Regions from separate parts of the Streptomyces sp. S07_1.15 genome, predicted to be linked through region 3. Evidence: riboswitches for the same ligand, from Rfam matches in the RefSeq annotation. Region 3 holds a riboswitch; each other region holds the start of a gene.
The links. Region 3 has a riboswitch for cobalamin ahead of LIX60_RS25855 (cobalamin biosynthesis protein). Riboswitches for the same ligand answer to the same signal wherever they lie in the genome.

Region 1: linked by a shared signal. The riboswitch ahead of LIX60_RS10005 (ribonucleoside-diphosphate reductase subunit alpha) and the one ahead of LIX60_RS25855 (cobalamin biosynthesis protein) in region 3 are both predicted to bind cobalamin.
Region 2: linked by a shared signal. The riboswitch ahead of LIX60_RS00590 (energy-coupling factor ABC transporter permease) and the one ahead of LIX60_RS25855 (cobalamin biosynthesis protein) in region 3 are both predicted to bind cobalamin.
Region 4: linked by a shared signal. The riboswitch ahead of cbiE (precorrin-6y C5,15-methyltransferase (decarboxylating) subunit CbiE) and the one ahead of LIX60_RS25855 (cobalamin biosynthesis protein) in region 3 are both predicted to bind cobalamin.

Annotation. Positions count from the first base shown of each region.
Region 1 is NZ_JAJBZK010000001.1:2,371,724-2,379,010, reverse strand. Features, by position in the region: gene LIX60_RS10020 (M48 family metalloprotease) at 1-1,124, opposite strand, end outside; gene LIX60_RS10015 (hypothetical protein) at 1,121-1,597, opposite strand; gene LIX60_RS10010 (ribonucleotide-diphosphate reductase subunit beta) at 2,131-3,087, opposite strand; gene LIX60_RS10005 (ribonucleoside-diphosphate reductase subunit alpha) at 3,204-5,717, opposite strand; cobalamin riboswitch at 5,860-5,992, opposite strand; gene LIX60_RS10000 (YbdD/YjiX family protein) at 6,286-6,486, opposite strand; gene LIX60_RS09995 (carbon starvation CstA family protein) at 6,483-7,287, opposite strand, start outside.
Region 2 is NZ_JAJBZK010000001.1:125,636-132,922, forward strand. Features, by position in the region: partial or broken gene LIX60_RS00575 (energy-coupling factor ABC transporter ATP-binding protein) at 73-903, opposite strand; gene cbiQ (cobalt ECF transporter T component CbiQ) at 900-1,649, opposite strand; gene LIX60_RS00585 (energy-coupling factor ABC transporter substrate-binding protein) at 1,656-2,186, opposite strand; gene LIX60_RS00590 (energy-coupling factor ABC transporter permease) at 2,183-2,890, opposite strand; cobalamin riboswitch at 2,919-3,111, opposite strand; gene LIX60_RS00595 (hypothetical protein) at 3,343-3,543, shown strand; gene LIX60_RS00600 (SH3 domain-containing protein) at 3,687-4,100, opposite strand; gene LIX60_RS00605 (hypothetical protein) at 4,226-5,623, opposite strand; gene LIX60_RS00610 (molybdopterin-dependent oxidoreductase) at 5,830-7,167, shown strand; gene LIX60_RS00615 (hypothetical protein) at 7,131-7,287, shown strand, end outside.
Region 3 is NZ_JAJBZK010000001.1:6,023,306-6,030,592, forward strand. Features, by position in the region: gene cobO (cob(I)yrinic acid a,c-diamide adenosyltransferase) at 4-600, opposite strand; gene LIX60_RS25845 (putative cobaltochelatase) at 600-2,912, opposite strand; gene LIX60_RS25850 (cobyric acid synthase) at 3,153-4,763, opposite strand; gene LIX60_RS25855 (cobalamin biosynthesis protein) at 4,760-5,860, opposite strand; cobalamin riboswitch at 6,053-6,180, opposite strand; gene LIX60_RS25860 (hypothetical protein) at 6,557-6,802, opposite strand; gene LIX60_RS25865 (inorganic phosphate transporter) at 6,828-7,287, opposite strand, start outside.
Region 4 is NZ_JAJBZK010000001.1:714,498-721,784, reverse strand. Features, by position in the region: partial or broken gene LIX60_RS03080 (cytochrome P450) at 389-1,645, opposite strand; gene LIX60_RS03075 (ATP/GTP-binding protein) at 1,642-2,283, opposite strand; gene LIX60_RS03070 (DUF742 domain-containing protein) at 2,261-2,623, opposite strand; gene LIX60_RS03065 (roadblock/LC7 domain-containing protein) at 2,620-3,030, opposite strand; gene LIX60_RS03060 (ATP-binding protein) at 3,033-4,733, opposite strand; cobalamin riboswitch at 5,224-5,350, shown strand; gene cbiE (precorrin-6y C5,15-methyltransferase (decarboxylating) subunit CbiE) at 5,406-6,779, shown strand; gene cobM (precorrin-4 C(11)-methyltransferase) at 6,873-7,287, shown strand, end outside.

The sequences.
Region 1 (7,287 bases), 3.7 Mb from region 3:
GCGGGGAGGAACATGCCCACCAGCAGGCCGACCGCCGCCGTCCCCGCGACCGAACTCCGCAGGATGCGGTGGGGGTGGCGTACGGCGGCCAGTCTCCGTGCGGGGGCCGGATGCAGGGCGAAGGGGCGGTGCCACCACCGTCCGGAGGAGTCCGCCCGGTCGGTGAGCAGGGCCTGCAGGGCCTCGGTCGGCCGGCCGTGGACGGACCGGAGATCCGCCTCGTACTCGCGGCGTCGCAGCAGAGCGGCCGCGACCACGGCGGCCGTGCCCAGGAGCAGCACGGCCCGCAGCCCGTAGTCGAGATAGAAGGGGGAGGTGAATATTTTCCACAGCATCCCCGGCAGGATGGCCGGCAGTGAGGAGAGCGACGACGCGCCGCCGGTGGACGGCAGCGCGCTGACCAGTACATGGAGGACCGGGACCACCAGCACGGCGAGCACCGCCCAGCGGACGCCGCGCGTCAGCCAGGCCAGGGTGATGTCTCCGGCGGCGACATGTGCCGTCTCGTGCCGTATGAGGGCCGCGCGTTGCCCGGGCGGCAGACCCGCGGCCCCCGGCGGCAGGACGATCCGGGCCCGGCCGTGGTGGGCGTAGGCGAACGCCTCCCGCAACCGCAGCCCGCCGCGCAGGACTTCCGGTGCCCGCCGGAGCCCCAGCTCACGCGCGGCCTCGGCGGCCAGGTCGCTCCAGCCGGGCGGCGCGGGGACGAGCGGTCCGGCGCGGCGGGCGAGCAGCAGGGGCAGCAGCCGCATCAGCAGCAGACCGAGCGCGAGCGTCACCGCGGCGCCCGCCACCACGAAGACGTCCATCTCCTGTTCTACGTCGGCCGTGCATTCCTGCAGGCGCGCGAGCGCGGCCGCCGAACGCCGGGGGTCGGACTGCGGCCCCGCCGGGGCCTCCCGTTCGTATACGGCCGAGCACTGCTCCAAGGCCCGCGCGGGGGCGCTGCCCCGGAGGCCGACGAAGAGCACGCGGCCCGCGTATCCGCCGGCCAGCAGCAGGACGAGCAGCAGGAGCACGTACCGTCCCCGGCCGGGGGAGGGGTAGGAGGTGGAGTCCGACCGGGCTTCCGGGGACCCTCCCGGCTCCGCTTCCCGGCCGGGCGCCTCCGACGGGGCGCTCACCCGGGGCTTCCGGCCGTGCCGGCACCGCTGTCGTCCGGGTCGCTCTCTCCTCCGCCGCCGTCGCGACCGCCGCTTCGCGGGGTGTCCTCGGGGCGGCTGTCGCCGGCGTCGCCGGTGCCGCTGTGGCCGCCCAACGCCTCCATGACGGCGTTCACATACCGTTCGGCGGTGGGCTGGGGGACCCCCAGGTCCGCCGCCCCGGCTTCGAGCAGCGCCCGGACCTCGCGCCGCTCCTCGGCGCCGAGTCCCTGCCCGCCGTCATCCGGCCCGGAGCCCCCGGCCCCGGGCTCGGAGCCCGTCCGGCCCTCCGCGGTGCCGCGGCCGCGACGGCGCAGCAGCGGCATCAGCCGCTGCCGGGTGACGCGGCTCAGCCCGTTGACGGTGTGTTCTGCCATCTTGCCCGCCACGGCCGAGACCAGCAGCGACACCAGCCAGAGCACTTGGGGTGACCCCAGAGCCAGGTCCACTCCCATGCCCACCGGGGGGCGCAGGGCGCCGCCCCGGGCGGCCTTCCTCGGGTTCTTCCTGTACGCGGTGAGTATGTCTCCGAAGAATTCCCGCTCTCCGGGACAGGCCCGGCCCGATGCCTCCCGGGCGATAGCCGCGACGGCGGCCCACTCCTGCGGGCTGTGCTCGGGCTGCGGTAAGCGGGATCGCCTCCCGCCCCGTCTCCACCCTGCACCGACACCGCCACGTCGCGGCCATCGCATCCCCCGTGCTCCTCTCCGCCCCGGATCCTTGCTCCGCCCCGGCTGCCCCGGCTGCCCCGGCTGCCCCGGCCGGGGCGGCCGGGCCCCGCAGGAATCGCGGCTCCGGAGAACGGCAACCGGGACAAGCGCCGGGGAGACCGGGACAGGGAGCATAGAACGGTAGGTTGCCCCCACCGGCCGGTTGCCAAAGCGGGAGGCGGGGACTGACTGGATATTGCCGAACATGACCGGTTGCGCCGGAGTTCGCAGGCCCCTTCTCACGCATGTGGTCAGAAGGCTGCCGCGCGGCGTTGGGCCTAGAAGTCGTCGTCGAAGGAGACGGACCCCTCCACCGCGACCTGGTAGGCCGACGGCCGGCGTTCGAAGAAGTTGGTCAGCTCCTGCACTCCCTGCAGTTCCATGAAGGAGAACGGGTTCCGCGCCCCGTAGCGGACCGGCAGCCCGAGCCGGCGCAGCCGCTGGTCGGCGACGCACCGCAGATACTCGCGCATCGAATCGGTGTTCATGCCCGGCAGCCCCTCCCCGCAGAGATCACGGGCGAACTGCAGTTCCGCCTCGACCGCCTCCTCCAGCATCGCCGTGACCCGGCCGGCCAGTTCCTCGTCGAAGAGGTCCGGCTCCTCCTCGCGGACGGTGTCGACGACCGAGAAGGCGAAGTCCATGTGCAGGGACTCGTCGCGGAACACCCAGTTGGTGCCGGTCGCCAGCCCGTGCAGCAGCCCTCGGGAGCGGAACCAGTAGACATAGGCGAAGGCCCCGTAGAAGAACAGCCCTTCGATGCAGGCGGCGAAGCAGATCAGGTTGAGCAGGAAGCGCCGCCGGTCGTCCCTGCTCTCCAGCCGGTCCAGCTTCTCCACCGAGTCCATCCACCGGAAGCAGAACTCGGCCTTCTCGCGGATCGAGGGGATGTTCTCCACGGCTGCGAAGGCGGCGGCGCGGTCGTCGTGGTCGGGGAGGTAGGTGTCCAGCAGCGTCAGATAGAACTGGACGTGCACCGCCTCCTCGAACAGCTGACGGGAGAGGTAGAGCCGCGCCTCGGGGGAGTTGATGTGCCGGTAGAGCGTGAGCACGAGATTGTTGGCGACGATCGAGTCCCCGGTGGCGAAGAAGGCGACGAGCCGCCCGATGAGATGGCGCTCGCCGGGGGAGAGCCGGGCGAGGTCCGCCAGGTCGGAGTGGAGGTCGACCTCCTCCACGGTCCAGGTGTTCCGGATCGCGTCGCGGTAGCGCTCGTAGAAGCCCGGATAGCGCATCGGGCGCAGGGTCAGTTCGAAGCCCGGGTCGAGCAGGTTCCGGGCGGCCGGTGCCGCTCCGGTGCCGGAGGCGGCCGGGGCTGCCGCGGTGGTGGTGGTCGGTGTCGCTTCGGTGGTCACTGGCAGGCCTCGCAGGACTCGGGGTTCTCCAGGGAGCAGGCGGCCGCGTCCCCGCCGGCCGCCTGCTCCGCCGGAGCGGGAGCATGAGCGGGAGAGGGGGCGGGAACGGCGGCGGAGCCGGGGCGGTGCGCCGGGACGGGGACGGGGGCGGGTACGGGGTCCGGCGGCGCGGTCGCCGCGTCGGCGGAACCGGCGGCCCGCGCGATCCGGGTGGCCGGGCGCGACCGCAGGTAGTAGGTGGTCTTGAGGCCCTTCTTCCAGGCGTAGGCGTACATCGAGCTGAGCTTGTCGATGGTCGGCGAGGCCATGAAGAGATTGAGCGACTGGCTCTGGTCCAGATACGGCGTGCGGGCCGCGGCCATGTCGATCAGCGCCCGCTGCGGCAGTTCCCAGGCGGTGCGGTAGCGGTCCCGCAGCCCGGCCGGGAGCCGGTCCAGCGCCTGGACGGAGCCGTTGCCGTCGCGGAGCGCCTCGCGGGTCCGCGCGTTCCAGTGGCCGAGCTCCTTGAGCTCCGCCACCAGGTAGGTGTTGACCTGCAGGAACTCACCCGAGAGGGTCTCGCGCTTGAAGAGGTTCGACACCTGCGGCTCGACGCATTCGTACACCCCGGCGATGGAGGCGATCGTCGCGGTCGGGGCGATGGCGAGCAGCAGGGAGTTGCGCAGCCCCGTGGCGGCGATCCGGGCCCGCAGCGCCTCCCACCGCTCCGGCCACCGGGGCCGGACGCCGTAGTGGTCGGGGTGGAGCACGCCGCGCGAGGCGCGGGTGGAGGACCAGGCCGGGTGCGGGCCGTGCCGCCCGGCGAGAGCGCAGGAGGCCTCGTAGGCCGCGAGCATGATCCGCTCGGAGATCTCGGTGGAGAGCCGGGCCGCCGCGGGGGAGTCGAACGGCAGCCGCAGCCGGAAGAAGACGTCCTGCAGCCCCATTACCCCGAGTCCGACCGGGCGCCAGCGCCGGTTGGAGGCGGCGGCCTGCGGGGTGGGGTAGAAGTTGATGTCCACGACCCGGTCGAGGAAGGCGACGGCGGTGCGGACGGTGGCGTCCAGCCGCTCCCAGTCCATCGCCTCCGCCACCGCGGCCTCACCGGGACCGGCGTCCGCCGCGACATGGGCCGCGAGGTTGACCGACCCGAGATTGCAGACGGCGGTCTCCCCGTCGTCGGTGACCTCCAGGATCTCGGTGCAGAGATTCGAGGAGTGGACGACCTTGCCGGGCTCGGCGGTCTGGTTCGCGGTCCGGTTGGCGGCGTCCTTGAACGTCATCCAGCCGTTGCCGGTCTGCGCGAGCGTGCGCATCATCCGGGCGTACAACTGCCGCGCGGGCAGCCGCCGGACGGCGAGCCCGGCCTCCTCGGCCCGGCGGTACGCCGCGTCGAACTCGGCGCCCCACAGGTCCGGCAGCGCGGGCACGTCGGAGGGGGAGAAGAGCGACCACTCGGCGTCGGCCTCGACCCGGCGCATGAACTCGTCCGGGATCCAGTTGGCCAGATTGAGGTGGTGCGTGCGGCGGGCCTCCTCGCCGGTGTTGTCCCGCAGCTCCAGGAACTCCTCGATGTCGGCGTGCCAGGGCTCCAGGTAGACGCAGGCCGCGCCCTTCCGCCGGCCGCCCTGGTTGACGGCGGCGACGGAGGAGTCGAGCGTGCGCAGGAACGGGACGATCCCGCCGGAGTGGCCGTTGGTGCCGCGGATCAGGGCGCCCCGGGAGCGGATCCGGCTGAACGGCAGGCCGATGCCGCCCGCGTGCTTGGAGAGCCGGGCGACCTGGTGGTAGCGCTCGTAGAGGGAGTCCAGTTCGTCGAGCGGGGAGTCCAGCAGATAGCAGGAGGACATCTGCGGGTGCCGGGTGCCGGAGTTGAAGAGGGTGGGGGAGCTGGGGAGATAGTGCAGCCGGCTCATCAGCCGGTAGAGCGAGGCGACCTCGTCCACGGCCGCGCGCGAGTCGTCTGCGGCCAGCCCGCAGGCCACCCGGAGCAGGAAGTGCTGCGGGGTCTCGACGACCTGACGGCTCACCGGATGCCGCAGCAGGTAGCGGCTGTACAGGGTCCGCAGCCCGAAGTAGCCGAAGCGGTCGTCGGCGCCGTCGGCGAGCGACGTCTCCACCAGGGTGTCCAGCCGTGCCGCGTGCTCGCGGACGAAGGCGGCGGTGCGGTCGGCGATCAGGCCCTCCCGGTGGCCGGCCGCGATCGAGTCCGGGAAGGAGACCGCGCCCTGGCCGGCCGCCTCGTCCGCGATGGCACGGCTGAGGAGTCGGGCCGCCAGCCGCGAGTACACCGGGTCCTCGGAGATCAGCCCGGCCGCGGCCTCCGTCGCCAGCTCGCGCAACGCGGCCTCGTCCGCGCCGGGTTCGCGGCCGCGCAGCGCGGCGGCGGCCACCCGGCCCGGGTCGGCGGCGGGCAGATCGGCCGTCAGCCCGGTGAGGAGGCGCAGCAGCGCGGTACCGGGGGCGTCCCGGCCGGCGGTCGCTGTGCCGCCGCTGTCGGCTGATGCGGGATCGGCGGGCGCGATGGTCACGGAGAACTCTCCCTCGCTCGGCGGGGCCGCGGGGCGGAGCGCGGGGCGCGTGCGGCCCCCGTCCGCCCGGAGGGGCGGAAGACCGCGCGACGTCCACCGGCCCAATCCCCGGAGCCCGGACGGAATCGACGCCGGCTCGGTCGAGCCGGACGTGGCCGACGGCAGGCGCTCGGACTCGAAGGCAGGCGAAAGCCGCCTTCACACCGTTGCGGGACAGTTCAGGATTCGCACCGGATTCCCCTGGCGCGTCAGCGAGCATGAGCATACATCTTGTGTCGCTTTCCGCGAGCGGCACTAGATGTTGTGTATCCCGGCGCACGGGGGCGCTTTGCAGGGGAACACGTCCGGGGCCGCCCCCGGAGTGCGCGGGGAGCGGGAACCGGGCCGCCGGGAAGGGCGGGTGTTCCCGTTCGGGATCCCGGAAAAATCCTCCGCGCACCGGAGTGGCGTGCGCCCGGCGGCCCGGGGGGCGCACCCCGGCGCGCCCCCCGGGCACGCCGATGGCCCCGGCGCGGGGCCGGGGCCATCGGGTCGTTCGGGCGGTTCCGCCGGAGCGGTGGCGTGGGCGTCAGCAGCAGCGGAAGCCCTCGCGGGGGTCGGCCTCACGGCCGTCCACGCGCTGCTTCTCGAACTCGCGGCGGCTCAGCACCTCCGCGTCCGGATCGCACTTCCGTGCGTGGGCGACGTACCGGTCGTAGGTGGCCTCCCCGGTCGCCTCCCGCCAGAGGAAGCGGATCCTGGCGGCCTTCTCCCTGAGCGCGGAGCTCACGAGGAACTCCCCGTGCCGGTGCTCTCCTTGCCGTCCGTGCCGGCGCCGGCCGCGACGAGTTCGGCCTTCTCCTCCTTGGTGGGCCACAGAGCGGCCGGGGCCACGAGCTTCGACTCCACGTAGGGCACCTCCTCCAGCTTGGCCTGCGCGGGATTGCGGATCGCCTTGACGCATACCCGCCCGGCGTCGACGAGTACCACGATGACCAGCAGGAGGAAGAGGACGGAGAGGACGCCGTCCACCGTCGCGTTGGTGACGACGGTGTGCATGTCGCCCATGTCCTTGGCGGGCGGCAGCACCTTGCCGTCCTCGATGGCCTCCTGGTAGATGGAGCGCTGTGTGAAGAAGCCGATCTTCGGGTCACCCGAGAAGATCTTCTGCCAGCTCGCCGTGAAGGTCACCACCACGTCCCAGGCCAGCGGGACACCGGTGACCCAGGCCCACTTGAGCCGTCCGGACTTGACGAGCAGCGTGGTGGCGACGGCCAGCGCGACGGCCGCCAGCAGCTGGTTGGCGATACCGAACAGCGGGAAGAGCTGGTAGATGCCGCCCAGCGGGTCGTGGACGCCGACCCAGAGGAAGTAGCCCCAGAGGCCGACGACGACCGCGCTCGCGATCCAGGCCCCCGGCTTCCAGCTGACGTCCCGGAAGGGCTTGTAGACGTTGCCGAGCATGTCCTGGAGCATGAACCGGCCGACGCGGGTACCGGCGTCCACCGTGGTGAGGATGAACAGCGCCTCGAACATGATGGCGAAGTGGTACCAGAAGGCCTTCATCCCGGCGCCGCCGAAGACCGAGGAG
Region 2 (7,287 bases), 5.9 Mb from region 3:
TCCCGGCTCCCGTCCGGGCCGGGAACCCCCTCCCGCGTCCGCCTCCGGGCGCGCGTCCGCCGTCGCGTCCCCGGCGGCCCACCACAGCAGTTCCTCCGCCGTCCGGGGGCCCCGCGCCGCCCCGTCCAGCAGCCCGTGGGCGCGCAGCACCCGGGCCGCCGCCTGCCCCCAGGGCCGGCGCAGCCCCGCCGCGGCCAGCAGCCCGCCGTCGGCGAGCAGCCGGTGGGCGGGCCCGGTGCGCGGGCCGTCCGGGGTGAGGATCGCGGCGTCGTCCGCCCAGCGCAGCGCGAGGTCCACGTCGTGGGTGGCCATGACGACGGTGGTGCCGGAGGCCCGCAGCCCGGCCAGGACCTCCAGGAGCTGCTCCTGGCCGTGCGGGTCGAGCCCCGCGGTCGGTTCGTCGAGGACGAGGATCCGGGGCCGCATCGCCACCGCCCCGGCGATGGCGGCCCGCTTGCGCTGGCCGTAGGAGAGCAGATGGGTGGGACGGTCGCGGAGCGCGGTGATGCCGAGCGCCGCGAGGGCCTCCGTCACCCGCCGCGCGACCTCCTCCTCCGGCAGCCCCAGGTTCACCGGTCCGAACGACACGTCCTGCCCCACGGAAGCGGCGAAGAGCTGGTCGTCGGGGTCCTGGAGGACGAGTTGCACGGAGGTGCGCAGCCGGGTCAGCGCGGCCCGGCCGCGGCCGACCGGGGTGCCGTCCAGGCGGAGTTCCCCGGCCGAGGGCCGCAGGCCGCCGCTGAGCAGCCGCAGCAGGGTGGTCTTGCCGCTGCCGTTGCGGCCGAGCAGGGCCAGGGCACGGCCGGGGCGGACCGCGAAGGTGACCCCGGTGAGCACCGGGGGGCCGTTCTCGTACGCGTATCCGGCGTCGACGAGTTCCACCACGGGCGGTACGGCGGTCACAACAGCAGCCTTTCGAGGACGAGGGTGGCCGCCGCCAGCGCGGCGAGCAGCAGGACGGACCCGGTGACGAAGGGCCGGGACACGGGGGCGCCGGTGACGAGGACACGGAGCGTCCCGTCGTAGCCGCGCCCCGCGAGCCCGTCCTGCATCCGCGCGGCGCGCGAGAAGGCGCGCAGGAAGACCGTCGCCCCCTGCCCGGCCAGCGAGCGCCAGGCGGCGGCGCGCGTGGTGTGGCCCAGGCGCGCGGCCTGGGCCTGCCGCACCTGCGCGAGGGTGTCCAGCAGGAGGAAGGTGATGCGGTAGGTCACCAGCGCGACGTCGGTCACGGCGGGGGGCACGCCGGCCCGGGACAGACGCGGCAGCAGATCCGACAGCGGTGTGGTGAAGGCGAACAGCAGGACGCCCAGCGAGGCGGCCGAGGTGCGCAGCAGCAGCTGCCCGGCCTGCGCGGGGCCGTCCGGTGCGAGGGACAGCAGGCCGCGCTCCCCGCCCAGTTGGACGAGGAGCGGCAGCGCGCCGGTGACGCAGAAGCCGAGCGGCACCCGGTACGCCCGCCAGAGCCGGCGCGGCGGCACCCGGGCCGGGCCGAGCAGTGCGGTGAGCGCGACGGCGGCGATGAGCGGCGCCCCCGGCCAGGGCGGCAGGCTCACCGCCAGGACGGTCAGGCCGAGGGCGAGGACCGCCTTGTCCAGGGGGTGGCGGCGGCGCCAGCGACTGCTGTGCGCCGCCGCGTCGATGGGCAGCACGCGGGGCTACGCGGCCGGGCGGCCGCCGGGACCGGACGGCCCCCCGCCGCCCCGTTCGCCGGACGCGGGCGCCGGGGCGTTCCCGGCACCGCCCGGGTCCCCGCCGGCCGGTGGCGCCTCCGCGGCCGCCCCCGCGTCAGGGCGCGCGCCGCCCCCCGGTTTCCCGGTACCCGCCGTCCGGGCCGTGCCCGCCGCGGCGGTACCGGGACCGGCCGTTCCCGCCGCTTCGCCGGCGGCCCGCGCCTCCCCCTGCCGGCGTCCCCGGCGCAGCCCGAGGCAGTAAGCCAGCACCCCGGCGCCGATCGCGGCCTGGAGGGCGAAGAGCGCCGACTCCACTTCCGCCGACGGGGGTTCGTAGAGCGGGGCGAACCAGGGTTCGTAGCCCGGCCGGAGTTCCTCGACCGCCGTCTCGGCCTGCGCGTCACTGCCGGTGAAGGGCTCCTCCATGCCGTCGCCGAGTCCCAGGACGAGCGGGAGGGCGGCCAGGACGGCGACAACGGCCAGCAGCAGCAGGTTGGTCCGGGTGTTCCGGCTCATCGGGTCACCGCCTCCTCGGACCGCTCCGGCCGGCGGCCGCCGGGGGCCGTCCGCACACCGAGCCGGGCCAGGGCGGTCCCGTCGGCCTGGCCCAGCAGCCGGATCACCAGCACGGTGAGGATGCCCTCGCTGACGGCGAGGGGGATCTGGGTGACGGCGAAGACGGAGCCGAACTTGGCCAGGGCGCCGGGCAGTCCGGTGGCCGGGTCCGGGAACGCCAGGGCGAGCTGGACGCTGGTGACGCAGTAGGTGCTCAGATCGGCGGTGAAGGCACCGGCGAACACGGCGGCGGCGAGCGGCGCGCCGAGTCCCCTCACCAGCCGGTAGGCGGCGTACCCGGCCCACGGGCCCACCACGGCCATGGAGAAGACGTTGGCGCCCAGGGTGGTGAGCCCGCCGTGCGCCAGCAGCAGGGCCTGGAAGAGCAGGGTGATGGTGCCGAGCACCGCCATGACCGGCGGCCGGAACAGGATGGCACCGAGCCCGGTGCCGGTGGGGTGCGAGCAACTGCCCGTCACGGAGGGGATCTTCAGCGCGGACAGGACGAAGGTGAAGGCACCGGAGGCACCGAGCAGCAGGGTGTTCTCCGGATTCTTCCTCACCTCGCGGCTCAGCGACCGTACGCCGTGGAGGACGAAGGGGGCGGCGGCGGCGCTCCAGGCGACCGCGTGCCAGGGGGGCAGGTAGCCCTCGGCTATATGCATGGGAAAGCGGACCTCTCCAGCACCTCGTGGATGGACGACGCGCCCTGGCCGGTCTCCTGGCTTACGGGTCATGCCGCCCGGACTCCGCCTTCCCGGGTGCCGCGGCGCTCCGCGGCATCCCAGTGGCTCCCAGAGGGTGGAACCGGACTTCCCGATCACAGTGGCGAGGGCCGCACCGGTTCTTCACCGGTTTCCCGTGCACCAAGGCCCTGTGACAGTAGTGCGCCGCGCGCGAGGAGGACAAGCCGGTCACCCTGCGGTACATCCCACACCGGACGGCGCACGGGAGCACGGCGCCACCCGGCTCCGCGGGCGGGGCGCCGGGGCAGCGGGTGAGCCGGCGCCCTTCGAAGGGCGACTGCCGGAGTGGTTCATACCGTTTCACGCCTTTTACCCCGGATACCCGTCCGGCGTCGGCGGGCCCTGCCCGCATTACCGAGGAGGTGACGGCCATGCCGGAGCCCGGCAGCAAGAAGTACGACCGGAAACGGGCGAAGCTGCGCAAGGAGGCCGAGGACAGCGGAGTATCCGACCAGCAGGCCACCAAGGCGGCGGACAAGACCCTCCAGAAGGACCCGTCCATGCGCAGCCGGGGCCCGCGGACCACGCGCGGCCTCGGGCCGAAGGGAGAGCGGCCGGAGAGCCTCGGCTGACGGCCGCGGACCCTGCGGCGGACCGCCCCGGGCGGCACTGGGCGGCACCGCGGCGGCCGGCGGAACGGCGGCGGGCCCGGTCCCGGCGGACTGCCTCCGCCGGGACCGGGCCCTTTCTCACACCCGGGTGTGAAGAGGTGGGGTCACCCCTTCGCCATACGGGCCTTCCTGCTGTTGGTCAGCGGGTGGTGGTGACGGTCGACGTCCTTGCACCACTTCACATAACCGTGAACGTGCACGTACTTCCCGCTCACCCAGGCTTCCTTGTGCCGCAGGTGGTACCAGATGGGGTCGCCGTGGATCAGCTGGGCGCGCACCTTGCACTTGATGCCGATCCGGTCGTGCCGGTGGAGCTGGCCCACCACCGAGGAGTCGGTGCTGGGGTACTGCCGCTCGTTGAGCGTCCCGGCCTTGACGACCCCGTACGGCTTGTGCGGATGGTTCTGCGAGTCGGCCTGGACGGATGTCGCGCCGAGCAGCGAACCGCCGACCAGAAGGGCCGAGGCGGCGGCACCGGCCGCGAGTCCCGCGGAGCGGGACCTGAGCGTGTGGAACATGGGCAACTCCTGTTCTGCCAGGAATGTGACAAGGCGTCGCTTTCCGTTCGCACCGGGCATGAAACCAAAAAGGCGGCAAGGTCCCCCTCGGGGGCGATACCGGTCAACACCCGGGCGACGTCTCGTCACCAACCCGTAAGCAGAACGTGGTTGAGAAAGAGCGCTGTCGCCGCCTGGAGCACCAGCCAGCGGCGGTGGTGGCGGGCCGGGAGGAGAGCGGCGGCCGGGAGGAGCCAGAGGGCGAAGGGCAGCCAGATCCGTTCCGTCTCGGCCTTGCTCATCCCGGAGAGGTCGGCCGCCGCGATCATGCAGAGGCCCGCCAGGGCCAGGAGCACGACACCGCAGGCGTCCAGCGAGCGCCCCGACCGCAGCCGGCGGGCCGTCTCGGCGGTGGCGGCCAGGGCGCGGCGCAGCCCGGCGACGGAGGCGGCCCCGGCGATGACGACCGCGTTGGCGAGGTTGCCGAAGAACCAGTAGCTGTACGGGCGGATCCGGGCCACTCCCTGGTAGTAGCGGGTGACCAGCAGGTCGTAGCCCTCGTACCACCAGAAGCCGGCCGCGGTGAACGCGGCGGTGACCGCGGCCACCCCGGCGAGTGCGGGGAGCAGCGGGCGCACGGTCCGGCCGTGCAGCAGGACGGCGGCCGCAGGGATCACCATCAGCACCAGCCCGTACGAGAGATGGACGGTGAGGCCGAGCAGCAGCCCTGCGGCCAGCGCGGTCGCCGCAGGACGGCGCGCCGCCGGACGGCACGCCAGGGCGAGCAGGGCGATCCCCCAGGCGGCGACGGCCGAGAAGTAGGCGTCCGCGGAGACACCCGCCCAGACCGCCGCCGGGGCGAGCACGGCGAACGGCGCGGCCCGGCGCGCCCACCGCTCCCCCGCCACGGCACGCAGCGTCACCAGGACGGCCGCGGCGGCCGAGCTGCCCGCGATCAGCACCCACACGGCGGCCCAGGCGCCACCGCCGAGCCCGATGCGGTCGAGGCCGACGAAGGTGAGCACGGCGCCCGGCGGATGGCCCGCCACATGGGCGGGCCAGTAGTCGGGCGAGGTGAGCAGGATGTGGTCGGTGAAGGTGCGCACGGCCGCGGCCGGGTCGGCGGCGATGCGGTCGACGGCGAGCAGGTACTCGTGCTTGGCGGTGAGCCGGCCGGCGACACCGCGCCGCCAGCCGTCGATCAGCGCCAGCGACAGCGTCCAGGCCAGCGAGGCCGCCCAGGTCAGGAGCAGCAGCCGGCGCCAGGGCAGCCGGCGGGCGAGCACCGGGCCGTAGGCGACGACGGCGGCCGCCACGGCGGGTGCCGCGACCGTGCCGGGGCCCGCGTGCGGCATCCAGTGCGCGTAGAGCGGCGGCCACTCGACGTACAGGACGTCCACGGAGCGCTGGATCAGGATGCCGGCGACGGCGACCGCGGCGACGAAGAGGGCGGCGGCGGCCGCGGTGAGGAGGTCCGCGCGGGCGGCGGACCGCCGCGGGCGCAGACGCTCGCGGCCGGGCGCGGGGGTGCGGAGGTGGGTCACGCCGTCACGCTAGGGGCCGCTCCGGCGCGTACGGCCGGACACACGCCCGGTGTCACCGTTCCGTCAGATCCTCACCGCCCCCGGTGTGATGTCAGCGTTTCGTCATGGCCGGAGCGGGGTTCCGGGGGGCGGCCCGGCCTACGGTCGTGGACGGCGGACGCGGGCCTCCTGCGCGCGTCCCGCGGAACACCACGGAGGGCGGCGCGATGGACGACGACGGCGGGAAGACGGCACGGGGGTCCGGCGGGGCGCGTCCCGTCCGCGGTAAGGCGACGGCGGCGCGGCCCGGCGGGCCGGGCGCCCGGGGGCCGGGCGGGCCCTTCCGGCCCGGCTTCTGGCGCAGTCCGCTGCGCGGGCCCCGGCTGACGTCCGTCCTGGGCATCGTGCTGCTGGTGGGGATCCCCGTGCTGTTCGTGACGGGGCTGCTGTCGTACGCGGCGTACAACCCGGATCTGGCCCGGAACGACCGCACCCCGGACAAGGGGCTGCTCGGCTTCTTCCTGTTCCCCTGGCCCACGGAGCCGCACTGGCTCTACCGGCTCACCCAGGGCGTCCATGTGACGCTGGGCGTCGCGCTGGTGCCGGTGCTGCTGGCCAAGCTCTGGTCGGTCATCCCCCGGCTGTTCACCTGGCCCCCGGTGCGCTCGGTCACCCATGCCCTGGACCGGCTGTCCCTGCTGCTGCTCGTCGGCGGCGGGCTGTTCGTCTTCGCCACCGGCCTTCTCAACATCCAGCTGGAGTACGTCTTCCCCGGCTCGTTCTACCCGCTGCACTTCTACGGCTCCTGGGTCTTCACGGCCGCCTTCGCCGCGCACGCCGCGCTCCGCGTGCCGCGCGCCCTGCGGGTGCTGCGCGGCCGCCGCGCCCGTACGGAGGAGGAGGCCGCCGCCATGGCCGCCCTCGCCGCACCGGAGCCGGCCGCGCCCACCCTCTCCCGCCGGGGCGCGCTCACCGCGGTGGGGGCGGGCTCGCTGCTGCTGGCCGCCACCACGGCGGGGCAGAGCCTCGGCGGGCCGCTGCGCTCCACCGCCGTCCTCGCCCCGCGCGGACGGGAGCCCGGCGGCGGTCCGAACGGCTTCCAGATCAACAAGACGGCGGCCGCCGCGGGCATCCGCGCCGCGGACATCGGCGCGGACTGGCGGCTGACGGTGCGCGGCGGGCCGCGCGAACTCGTTTTCACCCGGGCGGAGTTGCTGGAGCTGCCGCAGCACCGTGCCGCGCTGCCCATCGCCTGTGTGGAGGGCTGGTCGACCTCCGACCAGATGTGGAGCGGGGTCCGGCTGGCGGATCTGGCGGCCCTGGCCGGCTGGGAGCGGGACGCGCCCGGGGTGTTCGTCGAGTCGGCGCAGCGCTCCGGGACGTTCCGGTCGGCCGGGCTCCGCGCCAACCAGGTGCGCGACCCGCTCTCCCTGCTCGCGCTGCGGGTCAACGGAGCCCGGCTCTCGGCCGACCACGGGTATCCGGCGCGGGTGATCGTGCCCGCGAACCCCGGGGTGCACAACACCAAATGGGTCACCCGGCTCACTTTCGGGGGGAACCCGTGAGGCGCCTTCCGCCGCTCCGGGCCGGCGAGCCCCTGTGGTACCCGCCGCTGCTGCTGTGCTCATTCGCCGTGACCGCGTACGCCGGAACGCGCCTGCTGGGCGGCGACGACCCGCTCGGCG
Region 3 (7,287 bases):
TGCTCACCACTCGATGCCCCGCTGGCCCTTCTGGCCCGCGTCCATCGGGTGCTTCACCTTCGTCATCTCGGTGACCAGGTCGGCCGCGTCCAGCAGTTCCGGCGGCGCGTTGCGGCCGGTGATCACGACGTGCTGGGTGCCCGGCCGGGCGCGGAGCACCGCGACGACCTCGGCGGTGTCGATCCAGCCCCAGTGGAGCGGATAGGCGAACTCGTCCAGCACGTACAGGCGGTGGGTCTCGGCCGCGAGGTCCCGCTTGACCTGCTCCCAGCCCTCCCGGGCCGCCTCCTCGCTCGACTCCATGTCCCGCTGGGTCCAGGACCAGCCCTCGCCCATCTTGTGCCAGACGACGGGGCCGCCCTCGCCCGAGGCGCCCAGGACGCGCAGCGCGCGCTCCTCGCCGACCCGCCACTTCGCGGACTTCACGAACTGGAACACCCCGACCGGCCAGCCCTGGTTCCACGCCCGCAGCGCCATGCCGAAGGCGGCCGTGGACTTCCCCTTGCCGGGGCCCGTGTGCACCATCAGCAGCGGCCGGTTGCGGCGCTGACGGGTCGTCAGTCCGTCGTCCGGCACCGTGCTCGGCTTTCCCTGCGGCATTACGCGGCCCTCCCGGTCGTGTTCGTCGTCCCCGTTGTTCCCGTCGTCCCCGTTGTTCCCGTCGTTCCTGCCGTCCCCGGCCTCTTCGCCGCCGCCGGTCCGGGCCTTCGCCCGGTGTGCTGCGCGGACGGTGCTTGCCGCGTGCCCCGGACGCCGCGGACCAGCCCGGCCACGCTGTCCGCGCGCAGCTCCTCCAGGGTCACGGCCTCGGCGCCCAGCCGGCGGGCCAGTTCCCCGGCCAGCCCCAGCCGCACCGGCCCCGACTCGCAGTCCACGACCACCGACGCCGTCCCCTCGGCGGCCAGCAGGTGCGCGGCCCGCGTCACCGGCGTGAACGGATCCGCCGCGCGCCCGGCGCGTGCCCCGTCGCCCGTACCGCCGCGCCCGCCGGTCCCGGCGCTCCGCGCGGCGGTCGCCCGGCCGTCGGTGACGACCACCAGCAGCGGCCGCCGGGACGCGTCCCGCAGCCGCTCCACCCGCAGCACCTCGCGTGCCCGCAGCAGTCCGGCGGCCAGCGGGGTGCGGCCGCCCGTCGGCAGTGACTCCAGCCGCGCCGCCGCCGCGTCCACGGAGGACGTCGGCGGCAGCACCAGTTCCGCGCCCGTGCCCCGGAAGGTGACCAGCCCGACCTTGTCGCGCCGCTGGTACGCGTCCAGCAGCAGCGACAGCACCGCGCCCTTGACGGCGCTCATCCGCCGCCGCGCCGCCATCGACCCGGAGGCGTCGACGAGGAACAGCACGAGATTGCCCTCGCGTCCCTCGCGCACCGCCTCCCGCAGATCGTCGCGGCGCACGACCAGACCGCTGCCGGCCCGGCCCCGCGCGCGCTGGTACGGGGCGGCGGCCCGGACGGTCGCCGCCAGATGGAGCTTCGTCAGGGCGCCCCGCGGCCGTCGCGCGCCGGTGGTGCGCCCGTGCCGGGTGCGGGCGCGCGAGCGGCGCCCGGCCGCCCCCTCGCCCAGGCCCGGCACGCTCAGCACCCGGGTGCGGAACGGATCGGCGGCTCCCACCGCACGCTGCCCGGGGCCGTCCCCGCCGGTGACCGGCCGGTCCTCCCCGGCGGGCTCGTCCCCCGCCGCGGCGGACGGCTCGCCCGCCGGCTCCCCCGCACCGTCCGGACGACCGCCGGGATCCTCCGCGGCGCCCCCGTCCTCCGGGCCGCCGGGGCTCTGCTCGGGTGCGGTGTCCCCGCCCGGCGCGCTCCCGTCGTCCGTGGGGCCGTCGTCCGTGGTGCCGCCGTTCCCGCTGTCTCCGCCGTCCCCGCCCCCGGGGCCGTCCGGTCCGTCACCCGGGTCGTCCGGGTCGTCCGGGCCGCCGGGGCCGGGGTCCGGTTCGTCGCCGCCGAACTCCTCCAGCGTCCGGTCGAGCTTCTCCTCGTCCAGGCCCGGCGCGTCGAACGGATTGCGGCGCCGGCGGTGCGGGAGCGCCAGCAGCGCCGCCTGCCGGACGTCCTCCTCGCGCACGTCCGTGCGACCGGCCCAGGCGGCGAGCGCCGTCGCCGTACGGGCCATCACGATGTCCGCGCGCATCCCGTCCACCTCGAACGCGGCGCAGACGGCGGCGATCCGGCGCAGTGACCGGTCGTCCAGCACGACCGACGGCAGCAGCGCGCGCGCCGCCGCGATCCGCGCCCGCAGCGCCGACTCCTCGGCCGCCCAGCGGCCCGCGAAGCCGGCCGGGTCGTCGTCGTGCGCGAGCCGCCGCCGGACGACCTCCACCCGCAGCTCCGGCTCGCGCGAGGCGGAGACCTCGACCGTCAGCCCGAACCGGTCGAGCAACTGCGGCCGCAGTTCGCCCTCTTCCGGGTTCATCGTGCCGACCAGCAGGAAGCGCGAGGCGTGCCGTACGGAGACCCCCTCGCGCTCCACATAGGAGGCGCCCATGGCGGCGGCGTCCAGCAGCAGGTCCACCAGATGGTCGTGGAGCAGATTGACCTCGTCGACGTAGAGCACGCCGCGGTGGGCCTCCGCGAGCAGCCCCGGTTCGAACGCCTTCTTCCCCTCCGACAGGGCGCGTTCGATGTCGAGCGCGCCGGCGAGGCGGTCCTCGGAGGCGCCGACCGGCAGTTCGACCATCCGGGCCGGCCGCTCCGTTCCCGGTGCCGCGGGGTGCGGGCCGTCGGGGCAGGCACCGTCCGGTGCCTGCGGATCGCAGGAGAAGCGGCAGCCCGGCACCACGGCGACCGGCGGCAGCAGCGCCGACAGGGCGCGCACGGCGGTCGACTTGGCGGTGCCCTTCTCCCCGCGGACGAGCACCCCGCCCACGGCGGGGGACACCGCGTTCAGCAGCAGGCCCAGCCGCAGGTCGTCCATGCCGACGATCGCGGTGAACGGGTAGTGCGGATCGGGGGAGCGGGACACGGCGCCGGCCGTGCCGCTCGTGACGGTGCCGCTCGTGACGGTGTCGCTCATGCGGTGCCCTCCGGTGGAACCCTCGGAAATCGGTCAGGTGTCCGCCTCCGCGGCCCGGACGGCCGGGGCGGTACTCGGCGGGACGGCGCGCCGGGCCGCACGCTCACGGCGGTGCGCCCGGCGGCGTGCGGACAGCCGCGCTCACGGCGCGCCCGGTGGTACGAACGGCAGGTCCGGCGGCGCCCCCTCCTCGATCAGCCGCAGCAGCGCCCCGGTGTCGGCGTGCTCCTCGATCAGGTCCCCCAGCCGGTCGAGCTGCTCCTCGCGCAGCTCCCCGAAGGCCGTGTCCGGCGCCGGGACGAAGCGGCGCCCGGCGTCCCGCGCCACCCGGCGCAGAAACGCCCGCCGGAAGGCGTCGCTCTCCAGCGAGCCGTGCCAGTGCGTGCCCCAGACGGAGCCCGCCCGGCAGCCGTCCAGGGCGCGGCCTTGGCCGTCGGTCATGAACGGCTCGGCGGAGTCCGCCACGCCGGCCACCCCGTGGTGGATCTCGTAGCCCGCCACCGGCTCGCCCAGGGCCTCGCCCGCCGGCCGTGCCAGCGTCTTCTCCACCGCGAAGCGCACCCGCAGCGGCAGCAGTCCCAGCCCGTCCACCGTCCCGGCCCGCGACTCGACCTCGTCCTCGATGCGCTCGCCCAGCATCTGGTAGCCGCCGCAGATCCCGAGCACCGGCCGCCCCTCCGCGGCCCGCCGCGCGACGGCCTCGGCGAGGCCCCGTTCACGCAGCCAGGCCAGCGCGCGCACGGTGCCGCGGGTGCCCGGGAGGACGACGAGATCGGCGTCGGCCAGCTCCTCCGGCCGGTCGGCGAAGCGCACCAGGACGCCGGGTTCGGCGGCCAGCGCGTCGACGTCCGTGAAGTTGGACATCAGGGGCACGGCCGCCACGGCGATCCGCAGCACCTCCTCGCCGCACGGAGGTCCGGCGGCGGACTCGCGGACCGCGCCGCGCAGCGAGAGCCGCAGCCCGTCCTCCTCGTCGATGCCCAGGCCGTGCGCGTACGGCAGGACGCCCAGCACCTGCCGCCCCGTCAGCCCGCGCAGCATGTCCAACCCCGGCTCCAGCAGGGACGCGTCGCCGCGGAACTTGTTCACCACATAGCCCGCGACCAGCGCCTGGTCGGCGCGGCTCAGCAGGGCCGTGGTGCCGAAGAAGGACGCGAACACCCCGCCGCGGTCGATGTCGCCGACCACCACGGCTGGCAGTCCGGCCGCCCGGGCCAGCCCCATGTTGACGATGTCGTGCCGGCGCAGATTGATCTCCGCCGGGCTGCCCGCGCCCTCGCAGATCACCGCGTCGTACCGGGCGCGCAGCCGCTCGTAGCAGTCGAGGACGACGGGGAGCAGCGCCTCCCGGCGGTTCGCGCTCGGGGCGCCCCCGGTCCCCGGGCCGGCCGCGAAGTAGCCCCGGGCGCTCAGCTCACCGGCCGGTTTGCCGAGCACCACGACCTGGCTGCTGCGGTCGCCGCCGGGCTTGAGCAGTACCGGGTTCATCAGCGCCGACGGCTCCACCCGCGCCGCCTGCGCCTGCATGGCCTGCGCGCGGCCGATCTCGGCCCCCTCGGGTGTCACAAAGGAGTTCAGCGACATGTTCTGCGCCTTGAACGGGGCCACGGAGACGCCCTTGCGGGCCAGCCACCGGCAGATACCGGCGGTGACGACGCTCTTGCCCGCGTCGGAGGTGGTCCCCGCGACCAGCAGGCCGCCGCCGGTCCGGTGGCTGCCGGTCCGGGTGCTGCCGCCGTCGGTGCCGGTCATCCCCGCCCCTCTCCGGCGGCCCGCCGCCGCCCGCTCACCGGACGCGCGCCCCGCGGGCCGGCGGGCGGCCGGGGGACAGCCGTCGCGCCACCCCGGAGCGCCCCGTACGCCAGCCGTCCGCCGGCGCACACCACCAGCGCCAGCGCGCCGACCCGGTGCGAGAGCCGCACCGCACGCTCGATGTCGCGCGGCTCCACCGGGCGGTTGCCGGCCCCCAGCACGGGCCGGTGTTCGACCCGGCCGCCGTACGCCAGCGTGCCGCCCAGCCGTACGCCGAGGGCCCCCGCGAACGCCGCCTCCACCGGGCCGGCGTTGGGGCTCGGGTGGCGCCGGGCGTCGGAGCGGAGCACCCGCAGGGCGCCCCGCGGGTCCGGGCCGGCGAGCACGGCCAGCGCGGCGGTGAGCCGGGACCCGGGGAAGCCCGCCACATCGTCCAGCCGGGCCGGGGCCCAGCCGAACCGGCGCAGCCGCGGCGACTTGTGGCCGGCCATCGCGTCGAGGGTGTTGACCGCGCGGAAGCCGGCCAGGCCGGGCACCCCGGCGGCGGCACCCCACACCAGCGCCCCGACGACCGCGTCGGAGGTGTTCTCCGCGACGGACTCCACGACCGCGCGGGCGATCTGCTGTGCGTCCAGCGACTGCGGGTCCCGCCCACAGAGGCCCGGCAGCCGTTCGCGCGCCCGTGCCAGGTCACCGGCCTCCAGCGCGGCGCCGACGGCCCGCGCCTCACGGCCGAGCGACGTGCCGCCCAGCACGGCCCAGGTGACGGCGGCGGTCAGCGCCCCGGAGGCGGCGGGGGAGCGGCGTACGGCGCGGGAGACCCCGGCGGCCGCGGCCACCGTGCCGCCGGCGCACAGGGCGGTGTACAGCGCCCCGGCACCCCGGTGATCGCGCCACAGCAGCCGCTCGGCGGCCGTTGCGGCCCGCCCGAACGCGGCGACGGGGTGGCCGCGCCGGGGATCGGCCAGAAGGAGGTCGGCGAGGAAGCCGAGCGCCGTACCGGCGACGAGGACGGCGTCCGTGGAGTGCGGAGGAGCGGGCGCCGGGGGCGCGGGTGTCCGGGGCGCGGGGGCCCCGGCGGCGTCTTCGGAACGCATCGGCTCAGACCGCCGTCACGCCTCGGAGGGGGGACGGGGGCGGCGGGGCCGCCGGGAGCGGAGGGAGGGGCGCCCGCCCGCGGGCCGTCCGGCCACGGGGCGTTCGACGGCAGGGCGTACTGCGGCGGCAGCCGGGCATCGCGTGTGTCCTCACTCAGGGTCCGCGCCCTGGTTCGACGTGACCGGCGGTGAGAGTCTCCTGGCTCCCGGATCGGCGCGGGCCCCGGTCTTCCCGCCCGTCGGAACGGGCCGTGACGTGGGTGGGGTGCGCTCCCCGGTGACAGTGGCGGGACCGCGCCGGATTCGCACCGGCTTCCTCTCCTGCCGCCGTTTGGCCCCGGCAGTCCACCACGCCCGGGAACGCCCGTCAACTCGCCCTTGACCTGCGGGGGATCAGTGTGCGGAGTGCCACACCGGGGCGTGCGCGGTGCGTACGCCGCCCGGTGCCGGGTCGGGAGGGGCGCACGGGACGGGAGAGCCGGGTGGAGAGGGATGGCAGGGCGCCGGGGCGGCCGCGGACGGGCGCGGCGGCCGCGGACGGGCAGGGCGGGGGACGGGCGGGCGGAAGGGGCGCGGGCGACGCGGAGGGCCCGCCGCCCCGGCAGCACGCGTCACGCGCTGTCCGGGCGGCGGGCCCGGGTGCCGCTGTACCGCCGGCCCGTTCGACGCGGGCGGTGCGGGTGGTGCGGGAGACCGTCAGGCGACGATCAGATAGATCCCGTACGCCACGACCGCCGCGGAGACCGCGAAGCAGACCGTGGCGAGGGTGCGTGCCAGGGCGGTCGGCGCCTCGGTGACCGTGGCGCCCTCCGCGCCGTCCGCCTGCGGGTGCCGCCGGGCGGAGGTGCCGACGATACCCAGGGTGAAGACGCCGACGATGGCGACGGTCGCCACGAGGCTGACCACGGAGACCTGGCCGAGTGCTGCCCAGTCGATGTTCATGGGGTTCTTCCTTCTACCTGAGCCGTCAGACGACGGTGGCCTTGGACGCCGGGGACTCGGACGCCGGGGACGCGGAGCGCGGGGAACCGGCCTCGCCGTCGTGGGCGGCCGCCTCCAGCACGGAGTCGGTGGGCGGCGGGGAGAGGGAGGCGACGACGTCGGCGACGATGTCCTCGTGCTCCGGATCGGCGTCCGGGCCGGGGACGTCGTTCACATTGCTGTGGTCGACCTTCTCCTGGCGCGACTTCACCCAGATCCAGGCGCTGCCCGCGAGAGCCATGACGGCGACCGCGGTGACGCCCCAGGTGCCGCGCCCGGCCAGCAGGGCGGCCAGTCCGGCGACGAGGCCGGCGGCCGGCAGGGTCAGGCCCCAGGCGACGAACATGCGGGTCGCGGTCGACCAGCGCACCACGCCGCCCTTGCGGCCCAGGCCGGAGCCCATGATCGCGCCGGAGGACACCTGCGTGGTGGAGAGGCCGAAGCCC
Region 4 (7,287 bases), 5.3 Mb from region 3:
GACCGCGCGTCCGGTACCCGCCATGCCGGTGGACTCCGGCCCGGAGCGATGGGCCGGGGCCGGGCCCTCCGGCCGTTCACGGAGCGGCGGGGCCGGTGCGTCCGGGCGGCGCGGCAGGGGGGACCGGTGCGGCCGGGGTGGTCCGGCCGGCGGCGACGGCCGCGATCCGGGGAGGAGCCGGAACCCTGCCGGGCGGAGGGCCGGTGTTCGCGCGACGGGAGTCCCGCGGGGAAGGAGCTCCGGCAGGCGGTCCCCCCACCGGGGTCTCCGCCGCGGGGGACGCCCCTCCGGGCGGCGCCCCGGCAGTACCCGCTCCGGGCACCCCGTCCGGGGACGCCTCGCCCGGGGAGGCCCCGCTCCGGGAAGCCGTCCCGGAGGAGGGCCCGGGCCGTGACGCCGCCGTCCGCTCCGCCGCCGGGGCGAAGGTCACCGGCAGGGAGGCCGGGCAGTGGGTCCACGGGGAGGCCCGCCAGGGCAGCTCCCCGTCGGGTACCGACAGCCGGACCTCGGGCAGCCCGCGCAGCGCCGTCTCGACGGCCGTCTTGGCGATCAGCCGGGCGGGCACCTGCGCCGGGCAGGCGTGCGCGCCGGAGGAGAAAGCGAGGTGCGCCCGGTTGCCGAGCATGTCGTACGGGTCGGACGGGCGCACGGCCGGATCGGCGTTGGCGGCGGCGAGGCCGAGCACCAGGACGTCCCCGCAGCGGATCGTCCGGCCGCCGAGTTCGGTGTCGTGGAGGGCGTAGCGGGCGGGGAAGTTGGCCATCGGCGGGTCCTGCCAGAGGACTTCGTCGAGGGCCTCGTCGACGCCGAGCCGTCCGCCGTGCAGCCGGCCCCGGAAGCGGGGGTCGGTCAGCATCAGCCGGAGGGTGTTGGCGATCCAGGCGGTCGTCGTCTCGTTGCCGGCCGAGATCATGACGATCACGGAGCGCAGCACCTCGGCGTCGTCGTGGAGGTCGGGATGCGCGAGGAAGGCCGAGGTCAGGTCGGACCGGGGATGCTCGCGGCGGTCCCGGAGCACGGCGGAGAGGATCTCCTCGAAGCCGTTTCCGCCGGGCCGCGGCCGGCCGTCGCCCGAGAGCAGGGCCGCGCGGGCGCGCAGCAGTTCGCGTCCCTCCGTCTGCTCCAGGCCGAACAGGCCGCCGATGGCCAGCAGCGGCACCACCCGGGCGTATTCGGACACCAGGTCGGCGGTGCCGCGCCCCGAGAAGGCTTCGAGGAGCCCCGCGCACACCGCTTCCACGGAGCGGCGCATCCGCCGCTGGTCCGCGCCGGCCACGGCGTCCACGAGGGGGCGGCGCAGCCGCTGGTGTTCGGTGCCGTCGTGGCCGATGACGTTGTCGCGGTGCGCCATCATCGGCAGCAGCGCCGAATCGGGCCGGACGACACCGTCGTTGAGGTCGCGCCAGTGGCGGGCGTCGCGGGAGAAGGTCTTCTCCTGCCGGGTCACGGTGAGCACTTCCCGGTAGCCGAGAACGAGCCAGCCGGGCACGCCGGGTTCCAGTTCGACGCGGGCGACGCTGCCCCACTCCGCGCGCAGCCGTTCGTAGACGTGCCGGGCGTCGGCGCCGGCCGCGGAGACCAGGGGGGTCAGACCGGTGGTGATCCCGTGGGCCGGGCAGCCCGGGGGCACGGCGGGGACGGTCATCGGGGCACCTCCTGTGCGGCGGTGGCGGAGACGTACTCCACGAGCGTGATCAGGGCGTCGCGGGAGGCGCGGCGCCGGCGGGCGTCGCACATCACGACGGGGGTCTCGTCCAGCAGGTCGAGGGCGCGGCGCAGGTCCTCCACGGTGTGGTGGCGCGGGGTGTCGGGGAAGTGGTTGACCGCCACGGCGAACGGCAGGCCGCGCAGCTCCAGCTGCTCCAGCACCTCGAAGCTGTCCTCCAGACGGCGGGTGTCGACCATCACCAGCACCCCCAGCGCCCCCTCGGCCAGCCCTTCCCACAGATCCCAGAACCTCCGCTGGCCGGGGGTGCCGAAGAGGTAGAGCACGAGGCCGGGGTTGAGGGTGATGCGGCCGAAGTCCATCGCCACGGTCGTGGTGGTCTTGCCGGCCAGGCCGGCGAGGTCGTCGACGCCGGCGCTCTCCTCCGTCATGACCTCCTCGGTGCGCAGCGGTGTGATCTCGCTGACCGAGCCGATCAGGGTCGTCTTGCCGACCCCGAACGCGCCGACGACCAGGAGCTTCACCGCCCGCTCCACGGTGTCGGGCAGATACCGCCCGCCGGGCGGGAGGGCGCGCCCCGCGGCCAGGCGGGGGTCAGCGGAGCTTGCGGAGACCATCGAGCACCTCCTGGAGCAGGTCGCGGTCCGTGCGGGCGGCCGGGGGGATACCGGTGCGCGCGGTGAGGTGGCCCGAGTCGACGAGGTCCGAGGCCAGGACGGTCACGGTGCTCACCGGCAGCCCGAGGTGCGCCGACGCCTCCGCCAGGGACAGCAGCCGGCCGCACATCCGTACCAGGGCGCGTTCCTGGCGGCTGGCGGAGACGGGCAGGTCCTGTTCCCGCGCGGAGGCGACGAGCAGGGTGTCGAGCGCGACCGTGTTGCGGCTGGGGCGGGCCCGCCCGCCGGTGAGCACATAGGGCCGCAGGGGGGTGTCCAGATACTCCCCGGGGGCCGTCATGAGACGGCGCCTTGCCGCGGCGGGCTGGACAGATGGCTGCCGATGCGGTTGACCTGGATGCGCATCTGCTGGGCGATCAGCTGCGGGTCGACCGCGGCGTCGGTGACGACGGCCAGATACGAGCCCTGGCCGGCGGCGACCATGAAGAGGAAGCCGCCGTCGAATTCGACCATTTGCTGTATCACGGCCTTGCTGCCGGTGCCGAACTCCCGTCCGAGGCCCTTGGCGAGGGACTGCAGACCGGAGCAGGCGGCCGCGAGCCGGTCGGCGCTGTCCCGTCCGGTCCCCTCGGAACGGGCCATCAGCAGGCCGTCGGTGCTGAGCACCACCACGTGCCGGACACCGGAGACGGAGGCGACGTCCGCCACCATCCAGTCGCGGCCGGCCGGGCTCTTCATCTGATGCATCGTCATGAGAGGTGTCCTTCGGCGTCATCGTCGTCGCGGTGCGGGCGGCCGTCTCGGCCGGGGGAGCCGCCGTGGCCGGGCAGACCGGGCGGGCCGGGCAGACCGGGGGCCGTGCCGGGGCCGGTGGCTGCCACGCGCTGCCACGGACCTCCGGGGGGCGTGGCGGACGGCCCCGGCTCCGGGGTCTCCGGCCCGGTCCCGGCCGCTTCCGCCGTCCCGGCCGTCCCGCTCGTCCCGGTCGTCTCCGCCGCGTCCTCCGTTTCCGCCGCCCGTGTCCGGGCGGCGCCCGCGCGGCTGCCGGCGAAGAGGGCACCCATCCAGGCCCCGGCCCGCTCGGGGGAGGGCGGCGGCGGAGGAGGGGGCAGCTTCCCGGTACCGGTCAGCTCGGAGAGGGGCGGGACGGCGGCGCGGTGGCGGCTGGAGCGCCGCTGCGGCAGTCCCGGACCGCCTGTGGCGGCGGACGGCGGTACGGGGACGGTGCCGGTGACGGCCGTCGCGCCGGCCGGCACGGTGCCGCCCCCGGCGTACGCGGTCTCGCCGGCCGAGGGGCGCCGGGAGGCGGGCACGGCGGGCGGCTCCAGGGTCTGCAGCAGGGTGCCCGGCACCAGGACCACCGCGCGGACCCCGCCGTACGGGGAGGGCAGCAGGTCGACCTTGAGCCGGTGCCGCTCGGCGTACCGGCCGACGACCGCGAGCCCCGTCTGCGGGATCTCGCCGAGGTCGGCGAAGCCCAGCAGCCGGCGCCCGGCGGCGATCTCCCGCGCCTGTTCGAGGGCGTACTCGTCCATGCCGAGACCGGCGTCGTCGATCTCGATGACGGCGCCCCGGGTCACGGTGCGGACGGTCACCTCGACGTGGGTGGTCGGCGGCGCGCACTGGGTGGCGTTGGCGAGGAGCTCCGCCACGACGTGCACCAGGGGCTCCACGACGGTCGCCACCGCCGCGATGTCCTGGTCGCCGCAGACCTTGACGCGCTGGTACGACACGATCCGGGAGGCCCCCGCGCGGACCACGTCCACCAGCGCGTGCGGCTTCTGCCACTGCTGCCCCGGCCACTCGCCGCACAGCACCGCGAGACTCTGCGCGATCCGGGCCTGCTGCGCGGCGGCGTGGTCGCCGCGCATGCTCGCCTCCAGGACGTCGGGGTGGGCGGAGTGGCGGGCCTCCAGGGCGGCCATCTCCTCCTGGATGCGGTGCGAGGACGCCTGCACCCGGCGGGCGAGGGCCACGACGACCAGGCGCAGTGACTCCTCCCGCTCGCGGACGGTCCGCACGGCGGCGCCGGCGGCCGCCAGCACCCGCTCGTACTCCCGGGCCGTGCCCGGGTGGCTCTCCGGGGGCTGCGGGACCGGCACCGGTTCGCCCGCCAGGGCGGCGGGGAGCCGGACATCGGCGAGATGCCGGACCGTTTCCTCCCGCCGGGCGTCCTGGTGGGTGCAGAACTCACGCCACTCGGTGTCGTGCCGTGCGGCCTCCTCCCGCGCGGCCAGCGTCTCGCGCTCACAGGCGCGGAGCGCGCTCTGCAGCCGCTCGAAGAGACCGACCAGCAGGGCCGCGGTGAGGACGTGGCAGGCCACGGCCCAGCCGGCGCCCACCCCGCCCAGCGCCCACGGGTCCGTGACCGCTACGGCGGCCAGGAGCATCGCGGCCGGGCGGACGAAGCGGCGGCGGAACGTGGAGGAAGCGATCGAGGGTCGAACCATGGCACACCTTGGGAAGGGACGGACGGCGGATGACGGAGGCCCGCACACGGGGCGAGGCCCCCGGTATGAGGTCTGCCGCCGGGCGGCGGCCGACTCGTCCGGCCGCCCGGCCGTCCTGGCGTCCGGGCGCCGCCGTGCCGCGGACGGCGGGGCCCGGAGCCGCCGGGCGGCGCTCCGCGGCCCTCTTTCTACCGGCCGCTGCCGCCGCCGCGGGCCCGTTGTGCGCGGTACGGCACCGGGCACATCGATTCGAGGGGTACGCCGGGCAGGCCGGGCCGGGCCGGCGCGGGCGCCCGTGGCCGGGAAACGGGCGGGGGAGGGGAGGCCGGAACGGCGGGAGTCTCGGGTCCACGGGACGGAGCATAGACCCATGTATGAGCCATGCATTTCGTCATATCGCAGCTCAGAGCGGGTGTCGTACAGAAGAACGGAGGCCGTCGCACACCTGCCCGCACCGATGCGGGAGGATGCTGCCCAACGAGGCGACGGGAACCAGGAAGCCGGTGCGAATCCGGCGCGGTCCCGCCACTGTGACCGGGGAGCGGACCCCATCCGAGCCACGGCCCCCCGCGGGCCGGAAGGCCGGGGCGAGCGCCGATCCGGCAGCCAGGAGACTGGCCCGTCGCCGATCCGCCGCACCCGGGGCGAGGACACCCCAGGAAGAGGTTCGTGATGAGCGACGACGACGTGCCGTGCCCCGGCGCGGGCCGCATGCCGGACACCGTCACCGTGGTCGGCATCGGCGCCGACGGCTGGGACGGGCTCGGGCGGGACGCCCGGGAGGCGCTGCACCGTGCCGGGACCGTCATCGGCGGCCCCCGCCAGCTCGCCCTGCTGCCGCCCGGCTGCACGGCGGAACGGGTGCCCTGGCCGTCACCGCTGCGCCCCGCCGTGCCCCGGCTGCTCGCCGAGCACGCCGGACGGCGGGTGGCCGTCCTGGCCAGCGGCGACCCGATGTTCCACGGCATCGGGCGGACCCTGGCCGCGGCCGTCGGCGCGGAGCGGCTGCGGGTGCTGCCCCACGCCTCCTCGGCGTCGTACGCCTGTGCCCGGCTGGGCTGGGCGGTGGAGGACACCGAGGTGGTCAGCCTGGTGGGCCGGCCCGCCGCGGCCCTGGCCGCCGCCCTGCACGCGCGCCGACGGCTCCTCGTCCTGAGCGCGGGCGCCGGAACCCCGGGCGAGGTGGCGGCACTGCTGTGCGACCGCGGCTACGGACCGAGCCGGATGACGGTGCTCGAACAGCTGGGCGGCGGCGCGCGGGAACGCCGGTTCGAGGGCACCGCCGCCGGCTGGCCGCATCCGCCGGGCGATCCCCTGAACGTCGTCGCCGTCGAGTGCCGGCCCGAGCCGGACGGCCACCGGCTGTCCGCGGTCCCGGGGCTCCCGGACGAGGCGTACGAGCACGACGGGCAGCTCACCAAGCGCCGTGTGCGGGCGGCCACGCTGGCCGCGCTCGCCCCGGCACCGGGCGAACTGCTGTGGGACATCGGCGGCGGCTCCGGCAGCATCGCGGTCGAGTGGATGCGCGCCGGACGCGGCTGCCGCGCGGTGAGCGTGGAGCGCGACCCCGTACGGGCCGCGCGCATCCGGCGGAACGCGGAGCGGCTCGGGGTGCCCGCGCTGCGGGTGGTCACCGGGGCCGCCCCGGAGGCCCTGGACGGACTCGCGGACGGGCCCGCGGACGGACGGCCCGCGGACGGGCGGGGTCCCGGACTCGGGCCGCCCGACGCGGTGTTCGTCGGCGGCGGGCTCACCGCCCCCGGACTGCTGGAGGCGTGCTGGGCGGCGCTGCCCGGCGGAGGACGGCTGGTCGCCAACACGGTGACGCTGGAGTCCGAGGCACTGCTGGCGGAGTGGTACCGCCGGCACGGCGGGGAGCTGGTACGGATCGCCGTCTCCAGCGCCGTACCGGTCGGCGGGTTCACCGGCTGGCGGCAGGCGATGCCGGTCACGCAGTGGGCGGTGACCAAGCCGGGGGAGCGGACGCCGGGAGAGTGGGCGCCGGAGGAACAGCGGCCGGAGGAACAGCGGGCGCCGGCGGAGTGACGCGGGCGGACCGGACATCAGCAGGGCGGCCACCGGCGGGGCCGGCGTCCGCGGAGCGCATGCCGGCCGGGAGGCCGGACCGAGGAGAGAACGATGACGGTGTACTTCATCGGTGCCGGTCCCGGCGCCGCCGACCTGATCACCGTGCGCGGGCAGCGGCTGCTGGAGTCGTGCGCCGTCTGCCTGTACGCGGGCAGCCTGGTGCCGCGCGAACTGCTCGCCGCGTGCCGGCCGGACGCGCGGCTCGTGGACACGGCGCGGCTGAACCTGGACCAGATCACGGCGGAGCTGGCGGACGCGCACCGCGCGGGCCACGACGTGGCCCGGCTGCACTCCGGGGACCCCTCGGTGTTCAGCGCGGTCGCGGAGCAGATGCGGCGGCTGGACGCGGCCGGCGTGCCGTACGAGGTGGTCCCCGGCGTACCGGCGTTCGCCGCGGCGGCCGCGGCGCTGGGACGGGAGCTGACCGTGCCGGCCGTCGGCCAGACCGTGATCCTCACCCGCGTCG